4 regions of the Roseburia hominis A2-183 genome follow, and region 3 is predicted to be linked to each of the others. Evidence: predicted binding sites of a transcription regulator. Region 3 holds the regulator's gene; each other region holds the start of a gene.
What was found. The regulator Rex, encoded in region 3, represses fermentation and respiration genes when NADH is low (regulators of the CRP and FNR family bind a similar motif). The targets are predictions, from matches to a motif close to ATTGTTAANTANTTAACAAT.
Positions count from the first base shown of each region.

Region 1: the regulator Rex is predicted to act here: its motif matches at 1,668-1,687, upstream of fucO (lactaldehyde reductase).
Region 2: the regulator Rex is predicted to act here: its motif matches at 1,457-1,476, upstream of pckA (phosphoenolpyruvate carboxykinase (ATP)).
Region 4: the regulator Rex is predicted to act here: its motif matches at 1,906-1,925, upstream of RHOM_RS08360 (iron-sulfur cluster assembly scaffold protein).

Region 1 covers NC_015977.1:578,791-581,988, forward strand. The annotation lists gene RHOM_RS02590 (GNAT family N-acetyltransferase) at 202-957, shown strand; gene RHOM_RS02595 (TetR/AcrR family transcriptional regulator C-terminal domain-containing protein) at 1,020-1,589, shown strand; gene fucO (lactaldehyde reductase) at 1,720-2,865, shown strand.
Region 2 covers NC_015977.1:2,208,834-2,212,031, forward strand. The annotation lists gene RHOM_RS09905 (ABC-F family ATP-binding cassette domain-containing protein) at 1-1,258, opposite strand, end outside; gene pckA (phosphoenolpyruvate carboxykinase (ATP)) at 1,618-3,198, shown strand, end outside.
Region 3 covers NC_015977.1:1,710,536-1,713,733, reverse strand. The annotation lists gene abc-f (ribosomal protection-like ABC-F family protein) at 1-1,435, shown strand, start outside; gene RHOM_RS07670 (redox-sensing transcriptional repressor Rex) at 1,533-2,195, shown strand; gene RHOM_RS07665 (bifunctional ADP-dependent NAD(P)H-hydrate dehydratase/NAD(P)H-hydrate epimerase) at 2,304-3,198, shown strand, end outside.
Region 4 covers NC_015977.1:1,860,148-1,863,345, forward strand. The annotation lists gene RHOM_RS08355 (GGGtGRT protein) at 143-1,153, opposite strand; gene RHOM_RS08360 (iron-sulfur cluster assembly scaffold protein) at 1,172-1,864, opposite strand; gene RHOM_RS08365 (YARHG domain-containing protein) at 2,010-3,198, opposite strand, start outside.

The DNA.
Region 1 (3,198 bases), 1.1 Mb from region 3:
TACCATATACTATAGGATGAAACGAAACCGCGCAGAGCCGGAAACGGACTCGCGCGGTTTTTCACTCCAGAGGATGCGGTGCTTCCTGTGCAGCTGCCGGTATCCCGGATATTGTTGAATTTTCAGATTCATGGTAGAATGAGTTAAAATGTGATGGAAGAGTTCTATGGATCGGGCATTGTGAAAGAGGAGCAGATACAGATGGAGATTCGATTATTATACGGAAATGAGATACAGTGGGCGGTGCAGACGGCGCATGAGGTCTATGAGCAGTGTGTGCGTCCGTATACAAGAAATGCGGCGGAGGTGCAGCAGTATTATGACTATATGAATCTGCCCAATCTTTCACAGGAGATGCTGGCGGGAAGGCTGTTTTTATGGGGCGCATTTGAAAACGGGCAGATGTGCGGCGTCAGTGCCATGCAGAATGTCGGACATATCACAGCGCTGTATGTAAGACCGCAGTATTTTAGAAGACGGATCGGCAGCAATCTGGTGGACCGGATGTGCAACTTTGCGGCATCCCGATTGCAGTGCGGGCGAGTGACGGTGCAGGCTGCGCCGTCAGCAGCGAATTATTTTTACCACACGGGATTTACGCTGATTCAGGGGGCACCGGCGGGAATGTACGTGCCGTTGGAGAGAAGAATCTGGTCGGTTCCGATGACCCAGGGATACATGGGAAATATCGGGGGAAGCGGCAGTACATCCGCGCAGGGCGGTGGTGTGCCGGTGGCGCAGCCGCGGCGCACAAAGCCGGAGATCACTTATCCGAAAAAGAAGGTAAGCGCCCGGGTGGTGCTTTGGCTTACTGCGGTAACCATCGCCTTCGCAGTGGCGGTAGTGACGGGAATTACCGTATATCATATCACACAGGAGGGAATCACGGGCGGATATGAGATGCCTGATCCGGTGGGGGACGAAAATACGGAAACGGACGATGGACAGGAACTGTAGCAAAAGAGCAGGCATTTAACCGGACAAAGAAGCGCAGGACGCGAAGCGGAAGGAGACGGAAGGTGGATACGACGACAAAGGGAACCCGCACAAAATACCGTCTGGCGGAGGCGATGAAGGAATGCATGAAGACGACACCGGTCGATAACATTACCGTGACACAGCTGACGGAATTGTGCGGTGTTACAAGGCAGACATTTTATCGCAATTTTATTGACAAGTACGATCTGATCAACTGGTATTTTGATATTTTACTTCACAAGTCTTTTGAACATATGGGGAGCGGGAAAAATATTTATGAGAGTCTCGTGAAAAAATTTATCTACATTCGGGAAGAGCGGGTCTTTTTTTCCGCCGGTTTTAAGTCTGCGGATCAGAATAATCTCAAAGATCATGATTTCAGGCTGATTCTGGCGTTTTACGAGGATCTGATCCGACAGAAAACAGGGAAAATGCCTGATGAGGAGATTGGATTTTTACTCGAGATGTACTGCCAGAGTTCCGTGTATATGACAGTGAAATGGGTGACGGAGGGGACGAAGATGCCGCCGGAGCGCTTAGCAGAACTTATGGTGAAGGCGATGCCCGAGAAAATAAGCGAGTTGTTTGAACAATTAGAAATATTGTATTGATAATAGAGGATTTTGAAATAGAAATTGTGATAAATAGTTACACTTCCCGGATTCTGTCACTTCCCTTTTGTACATTGTGTTGTTAAAATACGATCAAAGATCATTATGTATGGGAAAGGGGAACAAAAAAATGGCAAACAGAATTATGTTGAATCAGACATCCTATCATGGGGCGGGAGCGATTGCGGAGATCGTGAATGAGGCGAAAGCGCACGACTACAAAAAGGCATTTGTCTGCTCAGACCCGGATCTGATTAAGTTTCAGGTATCCACAAAGGTAACGGATCTGCTGGATCAGGCAGGGCTTTCCTACGAGATTTATTCCAACATCAAGGCAAATCCTACGATTGAGAACGTGCAGACCGGTGTGGCTGCGTTCAAAAAATCCGGAGCGGACTATATTATTGCAATCGGCGGCGGATCTTCTATGGATACGGCAAAAGCGATCGGCATTATCATCGCAAATCCGGAATTTGAGGACGTCAGAAGCCTGGAGGGCGTTGCGCCGACCAGGAAGCCGTGTGTGCCGATCATTGCTGTGCCGACAACCGCAGGTACCGCTGCAGAGGTTACGATCAACTATGTTATCACGGATGTTGAGAGAAAGAGAAAGTTTGTATGCGTAGATCCGCATGATATGCCGATCATTGCTGTGGTAGATCCGGAAATGATGTCCTCCATGCCGAAGGGGCTGACGGCATCGACCGGAATGGATGCGCTGACACATGCCATCGAGGGTTACACGACGAAGGCGGCATGGGAGATGACAGATATGTTCCATTTAAAGGCCATCGAGATTATTTCAAAATCTCTGCGCGGCGCGGTGGCAAACACGCCGGAAGGACGCGAGGGTATGGCACTCGGACAGTATATCGCAGGTATGGGATTTTCCAATGTCGGTCTTGGAATTGCCCACTCCATGGCACATACATTAGGTGCGGTTTATGATACGCCGCACGGTGTGGCATGTGCGATGATGCTCCCGATTGTGATGGAGTACAATGCAGACTGCACAGGCGAGAAGTACCGTGAAATTGCACGGGCGATGGGCGTAGAAGGTGTGGATGCCATGTCGCAGGAAGAGTACCGGAAAGCCGCTGTTGCAGCAGTCAGAAAGCTCTCCGAGGATGTGGGAATTCCGTCAAAACTGGAAGCTATCAAAGAGTCAGATCTTGATTTCCTTGCAGAGTCCGCGCATGCGGATGCCTGCGCACCGGGCAATCCGAAGGATGCATCGGTGGAGGATTTAAAAGAGCTGTTCCGCAAGATTATGTAATCCATCTTACATGAACGCAATTAAGAAGTCAGGTTAGGACAGATCCCTTCTTTGCCGGATTGCCGGCGGAGAGGGGATTTTTTTGTTTCATAGGAAATACCGTGATATATTAATATGTGAAAGCAGAACATTCCTATGAAATAAAAAACGCTCCGCGAGGATGCGCAGCTCGCGGTAAGGAAAATATCGCTTTGCGAACCGCTCGCGCGCGGAGAATCTCGCAAGCGAGATTCTTTTTACATACCGTTTGAGTGCGCCGGTGCGTGTCAGAAACAGGTGAGAAAAGTCGTGGCGGGAAGCTGCCAGGTATGATAGTATAAAAGAGAAAGAAGA
Region 2 (3,198 bases), 500 kb from region 3:
CAAGCACGGTCTGCTGGGGCGGTGCCTGCTCCATCACCGCTTTCTGCTGGTCAAAATACCCCCACTCCACGTTCTGCCCGAATTTGAAGCTGCCGCCAAGTGCCGGCAGTTCTCCGATCAGTGTCTTTAATAATGTAGATTTTCCCTTGCCATTCTCCCCGATGATCGCCAGACGCTCCTTTTTCTGCAGCAAAAAGGACACCTCTGCCAGCGGTGCATCATAGCCGATGGAGAGGTCTTTTGCCTGAATCACATTGGTGTAGCTCTCGATACGCGGCGTATACCGCCCGTGAAATGCGCGCGTATCAAAGCGTCTCGGCTTCTCAATCTTCACCATGTGCTCGATCGCCATGCGTTTTGAGCGCGTCGCCGCCACCTTGGTCGGTGTGTTCTTCCACTTTTCAATCCAGTCCGTCAGCCGTTTGATCTCTTTCTGCTGTTCCTCGTAATCCTTCTCCTGCTTGATGAGATCCTCCTGCTTGCGCTGCATGAAATACGTGTAGTTTCCCGGATAGCGCTTCATCTCGTGATACTCGATCTCATAGGTCACATCCGCCACCTTGTCCAGAAACATCCGGTCATGCGACACGATCACGACCGCTTTGTCATAGCCTTTCAGATAATTTTCCAGCCACTCGATTGTCGGCAGATCCAGATGGTTCGTCGGCTCGTCGAGCAGCATGATATCCGGGCGCGTCAGAAGCAGCTTTATAAACGCCACTTTCGTCTGCTGCCCTCCGGAAAAACTGCCGATCGGACGCCGCAGATCCTCCAGTGCAAATCCAAACCGCTGGAACATCGTCTCCATATCCCTGCGCCAGGAATATCCCCGCATCGCCTCCATCTGCTTCTGCAATCTGTCATACTCGCGCAGGAGCGCCCCATCCGGCGCAGTCTCCTTTGTCTCTGCCGCCGTCTTCATCTGCTCCTCCAGCTCTTTCATGCGCTCCTCACAGGCAAACACCGGTACAAAAACTTTTTTTAATTCGTCCTCCACGGTCACCTCCGCGTCCACAAAGTTGACCTGCCGCAGGAAACCGATCTCCTGGCCTCCCGCCATCGTGATGCCGCACTCCTCGTCACTGTCTAAGTTGCTCATCTCTATATCCCCGGCAATCAGCTTTAGCAGGGTCGTCTTTCCACAGCCGTTGCGCCCCACAACCGCAATTTTTTCCCTGTCGTGTACCTTAAAATTGACGTCCCGCAGAATCACGTCCCCGCCGAACTGGACGCGTGCGTGTCTGATCTGATACCTCATAATTAAAACCCACTTCTTTCTATATTATAGTGCAAAAGCCACGGCTGTCTGCCGCGGCCTCTCTTTTCCATGGAACTTCATATCTCTGCCGATAAACTCCTGTTTTGAACTCTTTTGGATTATACCGAATCCCTTCTGTACTGTCAACGCCTCCCGCCGCAGGTTCCCCCTCTTTTCCTCTCCCATTTCTATACAGAATTTGCTAAAATTTTAACAATTTTTTATTGATTTTATGAGTTAACTATGTATAATTATGGTAGGGGAAGTTGGCAAATTCCAGCATCCCGGAAAAGATATCGTAAAGCCTGCTATCCGCAGGTGTTTACCATATAAATATGAAAGGAAAGAGGTTTAATAAGATGGCAACAATCGATTTAAGCAAGTACGGTATTACCGGAACCACAGAAGTTGTGTACAATCCTTCTTATGAGATGTTATTTGAAGAGGAGACCAAACCGGAGCTGAAAGGCTACGAAAAAGGACAGGTCAGCGAGCTGGGTGCAGTGAACGTTATGACCGGTATCTATACAGGTCGTTCTCCAAAAGACAAATTCATCGTTGTAGATGAAAACTCCAAGGACACTGTATGGTGGACCTCCGATGAGTATAAGAATGATAACCACCCGGCTACCCAGGAAGCCTGGAATGCAGTAAAGGACATCGCTATCAAAGAGCTCTCCAACAAGAGACTTTTCGTAGTTGATGCATTCTGCGGTGCAAACAAAGATACCCGTATGGCTATCCGTTTCATCGTTGAGGTAGCTTGGCAGGCACACTTTGTAACCAACATGTTCATCAAGCCAACCGCTGAGGAGCTTGAGAACTTTGAGCCGGATTTCGTTGTATACAACGCTTCCAAGGCAAAAGTTGAGAACTACAAAGAGTTAGGTCTGAATTCCGAGACTGCTGTTATGTTCAACATCACAAGCAAAGAGCAGGTTATCGTTAATACCTGGTACGGCGGAGAGATGAAGAAAGGTATGTTCTCCATGATGAACTACTTCCTTCCGCTCAAGGGTATGGCTTCCATGCACTGCTCTGCAAACACAGACTTAAACGGCGAGAATACCGCTATCTTCTTCGGTCTTTCCGGTACAGGTAAGACAACACTTTCCACAGACCCGAAGCGTCTTCTGATCGGTGATGACGAGCACGGCTGGGATGACAACGGTGTATTCAACTTCGAGGGTGGATGCTATGCTAAGGTTATCAACCTTGACAAGGATTCCGAGCCGGATATCTACAATGCAATCAAACGTAACGCACTTCTTGAGAACGTTACTCTGGATGCAAACGGCAAGATCGATTTCGCAGACAAGAGCGTAACCGAGAACACCCGTGTATCTTACCCGATCGATCACATTCAGAACATTGTTCGCCCGATCTCTTCTGCACCGGCAGCAAAGAACGTTATCTTCCTGTCCGCAGATGCATTCGGCGTACTTCCGCCAGTATCTATCCTGACACCGGAGCAGACACAGTACTACTTCCTGTCTGGATTCACAGCAAAGCTTGCTGGTACAGAGCGCGGTATCACTGAGCCGACTCCTACTTTCTCCGCTTGCTTCGGACAGGCATTCCTTGAGCTGCATCCGACCAAGTACGCTGAGGAGCTTGTTAAGAAGATGGAGAAGAGCGGTGCTAAGGCATATCTTGTTAACACAGGATGGAACGGCACAGGCAAGCGTATCTCCATTAAGGATACCCGTGGTATCATCGATGCCATCTTAAACGGCGCCATCAAGACTGCTCCGACCAAGACGATTCCATACTTCAACTTCGAGGTTCCGACAGAGCTTCCGGGTGTTGATTCTGGAATCCTTGATCCGCGTGATACCTACGCAAATGCTTCCGATTGGGAGACAAAGGCTAAGGATCTGGCTGCAAGATTCGTTAAGAACTTCGCAAAATACGAAGGCAACGATGCTGGTAAGGCACTT
Region 3 (3,198 bases):
CAAGCTCCTTGTGACAAAGCCGGATGTCCTGCTTTTAGACGAGCCGACCAACCATCTGGATATGGAATCGATCCAGTGGCTGGAGGGATTTTTGATGAACTATAAGGGAGCGGTCGTGATCGTGTCGCATGACCGCTATTTTCTGGACCGCGTCGTCACCAAAGTGGTGGAGATTTTCCAGCATCAGGGGTATGTCTACCAGGGAAATTACACGGAATTTGCGAAGAAAAAGGCGAAGATCCGGGAAGATCTGTTAAAGCAGTATTACAACCAGCAGCGGGAGATTAAGCACCAGGAAGAGGTCATCACAAAGCTCAAGTCTTTTAACCGCGAGAAATCGATTAAGCGGGCGGAGAGCCGTGAAAAGATGCTGGATAAGATCGAGCGTCTCGAAAAGCCGACGGATGAGAACACGGACATCCATATTGTGCTCGAGCCGGATGTGACAAGCGGTAATGATGTTCTTACGGTGGAGCATTTAAGGAAAGCGTTCGGAACACATACGCTGTTTGACGATCTCTCTTTTGAGATTAAGCGTGGGGAGCGCGTGGCGCTGATCGGCAATAACGGAACCGGCAAGACGACGATTCTTAAGATCATCAACGAACTGCTTCTGGCGGACGGCGGAACCATCGTGCTCGGGTCGAATGTGCACATCGGGTACTACGATCAGGAACATCAGCTGCTCCATATGGAGAAAACGATCTTTGAGGAGATTGCGGATGACTATCCGCAGTTAAACCACACGAAGATCCGCAATGTCCTGGCGGCGTTTTTATTTACGAACGATGATGTATTCAAGCGGATTGCAGACTTAAGCGGTGGGGAGCGCGGGCGCGTCTCCCTTGCCAAACTGATGCTTTCCGATGCGAATTTTCTGATTCTGGATGAGCCGACCAACCATCTGGACATCACATCCAAAGAGATTTTGGAGTCGGCGTTAAACCAGTACACCGGAACCGTCTTTTTCGTGTCGCACGACCGTTATTTTATCAATCAGACCGCAACCCGGATTCTGGATTTGACGGGAGGGACGATTGTCAACTATATCGGGAATTACGATTACTATCTGGAAAAACATGACGAGCTGACCCGGATCTATGTGGAGGCGGAGCCGAAGGCGCAGGCGGCGCAGATGACGGAACAGACCGTGGCGCAGGACGGAAGTGGAACAGACAAGAAAGCGGACTGGCAGACGCAGAAAGCCGAGCAGGCGCGCATCCGCAAGCTTGAGAATACGCTAAAGAAGGCGGAAGAGCGCATTGCCGAGCTGGAGGATCTGATCGCCGGCATTGATGAGGAGTGCGCAGATCCTGCCAATGCAACCAATTCCGCGAAGCTCGGCGAGCTGACCGGCAGACAGAATGAATACCGGAGCGAGCTGGAAAAATGCTACGAGGAATGGGAGCAGGTATCGATGGAGCTTGAGTCGTGAGGGATGCCGTCTGGTTGTTAAATTTTTGACACATTGACAGATATCTGGTTTATCACTATAATAAAAGAGATGTTTTGATAGAAAGGTGGGCATCACCATGCAGGAAAAAGAAATATCACAGGCTGTCATTCGTCGAATGCCGCGGTATTACAGATATCTGGGAGAATTGCTGGACGCCGGGGTAGAACGTATTTCTTCAAATGATCTGAGCCTCAGGATGAATGTCACCGCATCCCAGATTCGTCAGGATCTCAATAATTTTGGGGGATTTGGCCAGCAGGGATATGGATATAACGTAAAATACCTATATGAGGAAATCGGCAAGATTCTAGGACTGAACCAGCAGCACAATATTATCGTGATCGGTGCCGGAAATCTCGGGCAGGCACTCGCCAATTACGTGAAGTTTGAAAAGCTTGGATTTATGATCATCGGACTGTTCGATGTCAATCCGGCGTTGGACGGTGTGACTGTGCGCGGGATCAAGATCCGTATGCTGGATGAGCTGGAAGATTTCTGTAGAGAGAACAAAGTAGACATTGCAGCGCTTACCATGCCGAAGGAAAAAGCGGACGCCATTGCCAACCGTCTGGTCGGTCTTGGCATTCATGCGATCTGGAATTTTGCACATGTGGATCTGGAATTGATCAATAAGGACGTTGTTGTGGAAAATGTCCATCTCTCGGACAGCCTGATGCAGTTATCCTACAATATTGTGAAGAATCAGCGCGCCAAAGAGAACAGCCGTCAGACAGATTAAAAGAGGTCCTGCATAGCAGGATCTCTTTTTTACTCTATAGGGAACTTTGTTCCAGTGTTTTACTGAAATAAAATGCCGGGTGTGATGCCGGCAGGCGGGAGGGAAAAGATGCGATATATCGTAAACAGCCGGGAGATGAATCTTTATGACAGCCGGACAATCGAGGAATTTCATATGCCGCAGGCAGTGTTGATGGAGCGGGCGGCGTTTTCCTTTGTGGAGACACTGCGCCGGGAAAAACGGAATACGTCAAGAACACTCGTCGTCTGCGGCAGCGGCAACAACGGCGGAGACGGCTATGCGATCGCCAGAATACTCATGCAGGCGGGAAACACCGTCGATGTATTGGAAGCGCCGCACACAGGAAAAGCGTCCGTCGGCAATCAGCTCCAGAAGAAGATCTTTCTTGCGTACGGCGGTAAGATCCTCACGGAATTTCCGGAGGGGAAGTCCTACACGCTCGTGATCGACGCGGTATTCGGCGTGGGATTATCGCGCAGTGTGGAGGGAGAATACGCATCGTTAATCGACCGGATGAATGCCATGGAAGGGGCGAAGGCGGCGGTTGACATTGCTTCCGGCATTTCGGCGGACAATGGAAATGTGCTGGGAACCGCTTTCCGGGCAGATCTGACGGTCACATTCGCGTTTGAAAAGGTGGGATGCCTGCTGTGGCCGGGCAATCAGTACGCCGGGAAAGTCGTTGTGGCGGATATCGGGATTACGCCGGATGCATTCGGGGAGCGCAAACCGGCGGTGGCAGCGTTAGAAGACGCGGATCTGTCCCTTCTTGCCGCAAGGGAGAGCCACTCCAACAAGGGAACGTTCGGCAGACTTCTCGTGATTGCCGGAAGCCAGGGAATGTCCGGAGCGGCATATCTTTGCGCGAAAGCCGCATATGCAAGCGGCTGCGGGCTGGTGCGCATTTTTACACCGGAGGAAAACCGCGCCATTTTACAGACGCAGCTTCCGGAGGCGGTAATCACGGCATATTCCTCCAAAA
Region 4 (3,198 bases), 150 kb from region 3:
CGAATGTGCGCGGTTTGGCAAGGGATTTTTTCAAAGCTTTGAGAAAGATCTTCACTGGAAAATCAAGAAATTTATAGAATAAAAAGCAAGGAACATACCGCTTAAAGTATATTCCCTGCTTTTCAATTAAATACGATACTACTTAGAACTTACCAGCTTTGTGAGCTTCCTCAACACTTACTGCAACAGCAACTGTAGCACCAACCATCGGGTTGTTACCCATTCCGATCAGACCCATCATCTCAACGTGAGCCGGTACGGAAGAGGAACCTGCGAACTGTGCGTCAGAGTGCATACGTCCCATGGTATCTGTCATACCGTAGGAAGCAGGACCTGCTGCCATGTTGTCCGGGTGAAGGGTACGGCCTGTACCACCGCCGGATGCAACGGAAAAGTATTTCTTACCCTGCTCGATACATTCTTTCTTGTATGTACCTGCAACCGGATGCTGGAAACGTGTCGGGTTCGTAGAGTTACCGGTGATGGAAACACCTACGTTCTCGTGATGCATGATTGCAACACCTTCCTGAACGTCATCTGCACCGTAGCACTTTACAGTAGCGCGAAGTCCGTTGGAGTATGCCTTCTCGTATACAACGTTTAATTTTGCTGCCTTGTAGTCATACTGTGTCTCAACGAATGTAAATCCATTGATACGAGAGATGATCTGTGCAGCGTCTTTTCCAAGACCGTTTAAGATAACGCGCAGAGGTTTCTGACGTACTTTGTTTGCCTTCTCAGCGATACCGATTGCACCCTCAGCAGCTGCGAAAGACTCGTGACCTGCCAGGAAGCAGAAGCACTCGGTCTCTTCCTCTAATAACATCTTACCAAGGTTACCATGTCCAAGACCTACTTTTCTGTGGTCAGCAACAGAACCCGGGATACAGAATGCCTGAAGACCCTCACCGATTGCTGCAGCAGCATCAGCAGCCTTTGTGCATCCTTTCTTGATTGCGATTGCAGCACCTACTGTGTAAGCCCAGCAAGCGTTCTCGAAACAGATCGGCTGAATCTTCTTTACCTGATCATATACATTCAAACCAGCATCTTTGGTAATCTTCTCTGCCTCTTCGATGGAGCTGATACCATAGCTGTTTAATACAGCGTTGATCTGGTCAATTCTTCTTTCATATCCTTCAAATAATGCCATTTTCGTCCGTCTCCTTTCCTACTCTTCTCTCGGGTCGATGATTTTAACAGCATCTGCTACACGGCCGTACTGTCCCTTTGCTTTCTCCCAAGCAGTGTTCGGATCATCGCCTTTTTTGATGAAGTCAGTCATTTTTCCAAGAGAAACGAACTGGTATCCGATAACCTCGTTGTTCTCGTCAAGAGCGATACCTGTTACATAGCCCTCAGCCATCTCCAGATAACGAACGCCCTTCTCCTTGGTTGCGTACATGGTACCAACCTGGGAACGAAGTCCTTTTCCTAAATCCTCAAGACCGGCACCGATTGCAAGTCCATCATCAGAGAAAGCACTCTGTGTACGACCGTAAACGATCTGTAAGAATAACTCTCTCATTGCTGTATTGATGGCATCACAGACAAGGTCTGTATTGAGTGCCTCAAGGATGGTCTTACCCTGTAATACCTCTGCTGCCATAGCTGCAGAATGTGTCATACCGGAGCATCCGATGGTCTCAACTAATGCCTCTTCGATCACACCATTCTTCACATTCAGGGAAAGCTTGCAGGCACCCTGCTGAGGTGCACACCAGCCTACACCGTGTGTAAAGCCTGAAATATCTTCAATTTTTTTGGAATGAACCCACTTGCCTTCTTCCGGAATCGGAGCTGGTTCATGTTTTGCGCCCTTTGCGACTGGGCACATGTTTTCAACTTCCTTAGTGTAAATCATTTTAAGACTCCTTTCGCATAAATAGAACTGAGTTGTTAAACATTGTTACACATTTAACATACTGCATTTATTCTCTCACATTTTCTTGATTTTCACAAGTGGGTACTGCAAATTTTATGCACTTTTGTCAAAACAGCTGCTTTTCTTACATTTGCGTCACAGGTAAAAACCCTTCCGTTCCGTCTTTTGCACGCACATACATCCAACCGTCTCCGTCCGACCGGATACAGTAGATGTCCTCCCCTGCCGCAATCGTCTGTTCTGCTGATGTCTCATCCATCGAAAAATACACGGTCAGTGCTCCCTTATGCTCCAGCTTACACGGCTCGTAATAGGAATAAAGCCCGCCGTCCGCATGCTCGATCTTCTTCTCCGAACTGTTGTACCAGGCATACCCCTGCAGGATGCAGTCTGCCGGCTTGTCGTAACGGATCAGATCCATCACACCGCCCTGGCCGTTAAAACCGCTGAATCCGGCATTCCGGTCCCGGAACGGGAATCCTCCGACCTCTCCCAGATAGTAAAGATCTCCATCATATTTGAAAAAATGGGTCGCCCCGATGCCATCTGTTCCTTCATCAAGTACGGCAATCTCCAGACCATCATCCTCTTCCGGTGTTCCGATGTTCTCCACAAGGTCTGTCACATAAAACGCATCCTCAACCGGCGCGTGCATCTGAATGTACTCGGCAAGGTCGTACGCTGTCCCGTCGATCGTGAGCGTGCAGACCACCTGCTCCCCCTTACCGGTTACCGTGTAGCTGACTTCGTTAAGAACTCCATTGTCCAAAAGAGCGATCTCTGCGGTCTCGCCTGCCGAATAGGATTTCGGATATATATGTTCCGCTTCATATGCCGTCTGCATTGCCTTGATCAGTTTCAGATTCGCCTGCTCAATCTCACTTAATCCCGCATCGCCTGCAGTCGCTCCCCCGGCGGGCGTATACCAGCTGCACGCATCAAAATGCGCCTGCAGGTAGGTGTCATCAAAGGTTTTTCCATGTCTGGCATAAATCTCGTTTGCCGCCAGATAGAGTTCCTGCTCTGACAGATCCGACAGATTCTCCTCCGTCACCGGCAGTATTGCGCCAACCGGAACGACATACTGATCGGCATCGTAATGAACGTCATCCGCATCGATCTTCACACTTGATGCGATGGCCGTGACCTCCTCCATCATGGATCCGTACTCTTCCACGATTGTCTGATCCTCCGTATCGCACGCAACATCCGTCGGCTGCATCAGGTAATACAGCGTTCCGTCCTCCGTGTAGGCGATCAGGTTCTCTCCCGCACCGTAATTCATCCATGCGTCGCTTTTTTCAAAGGAACAC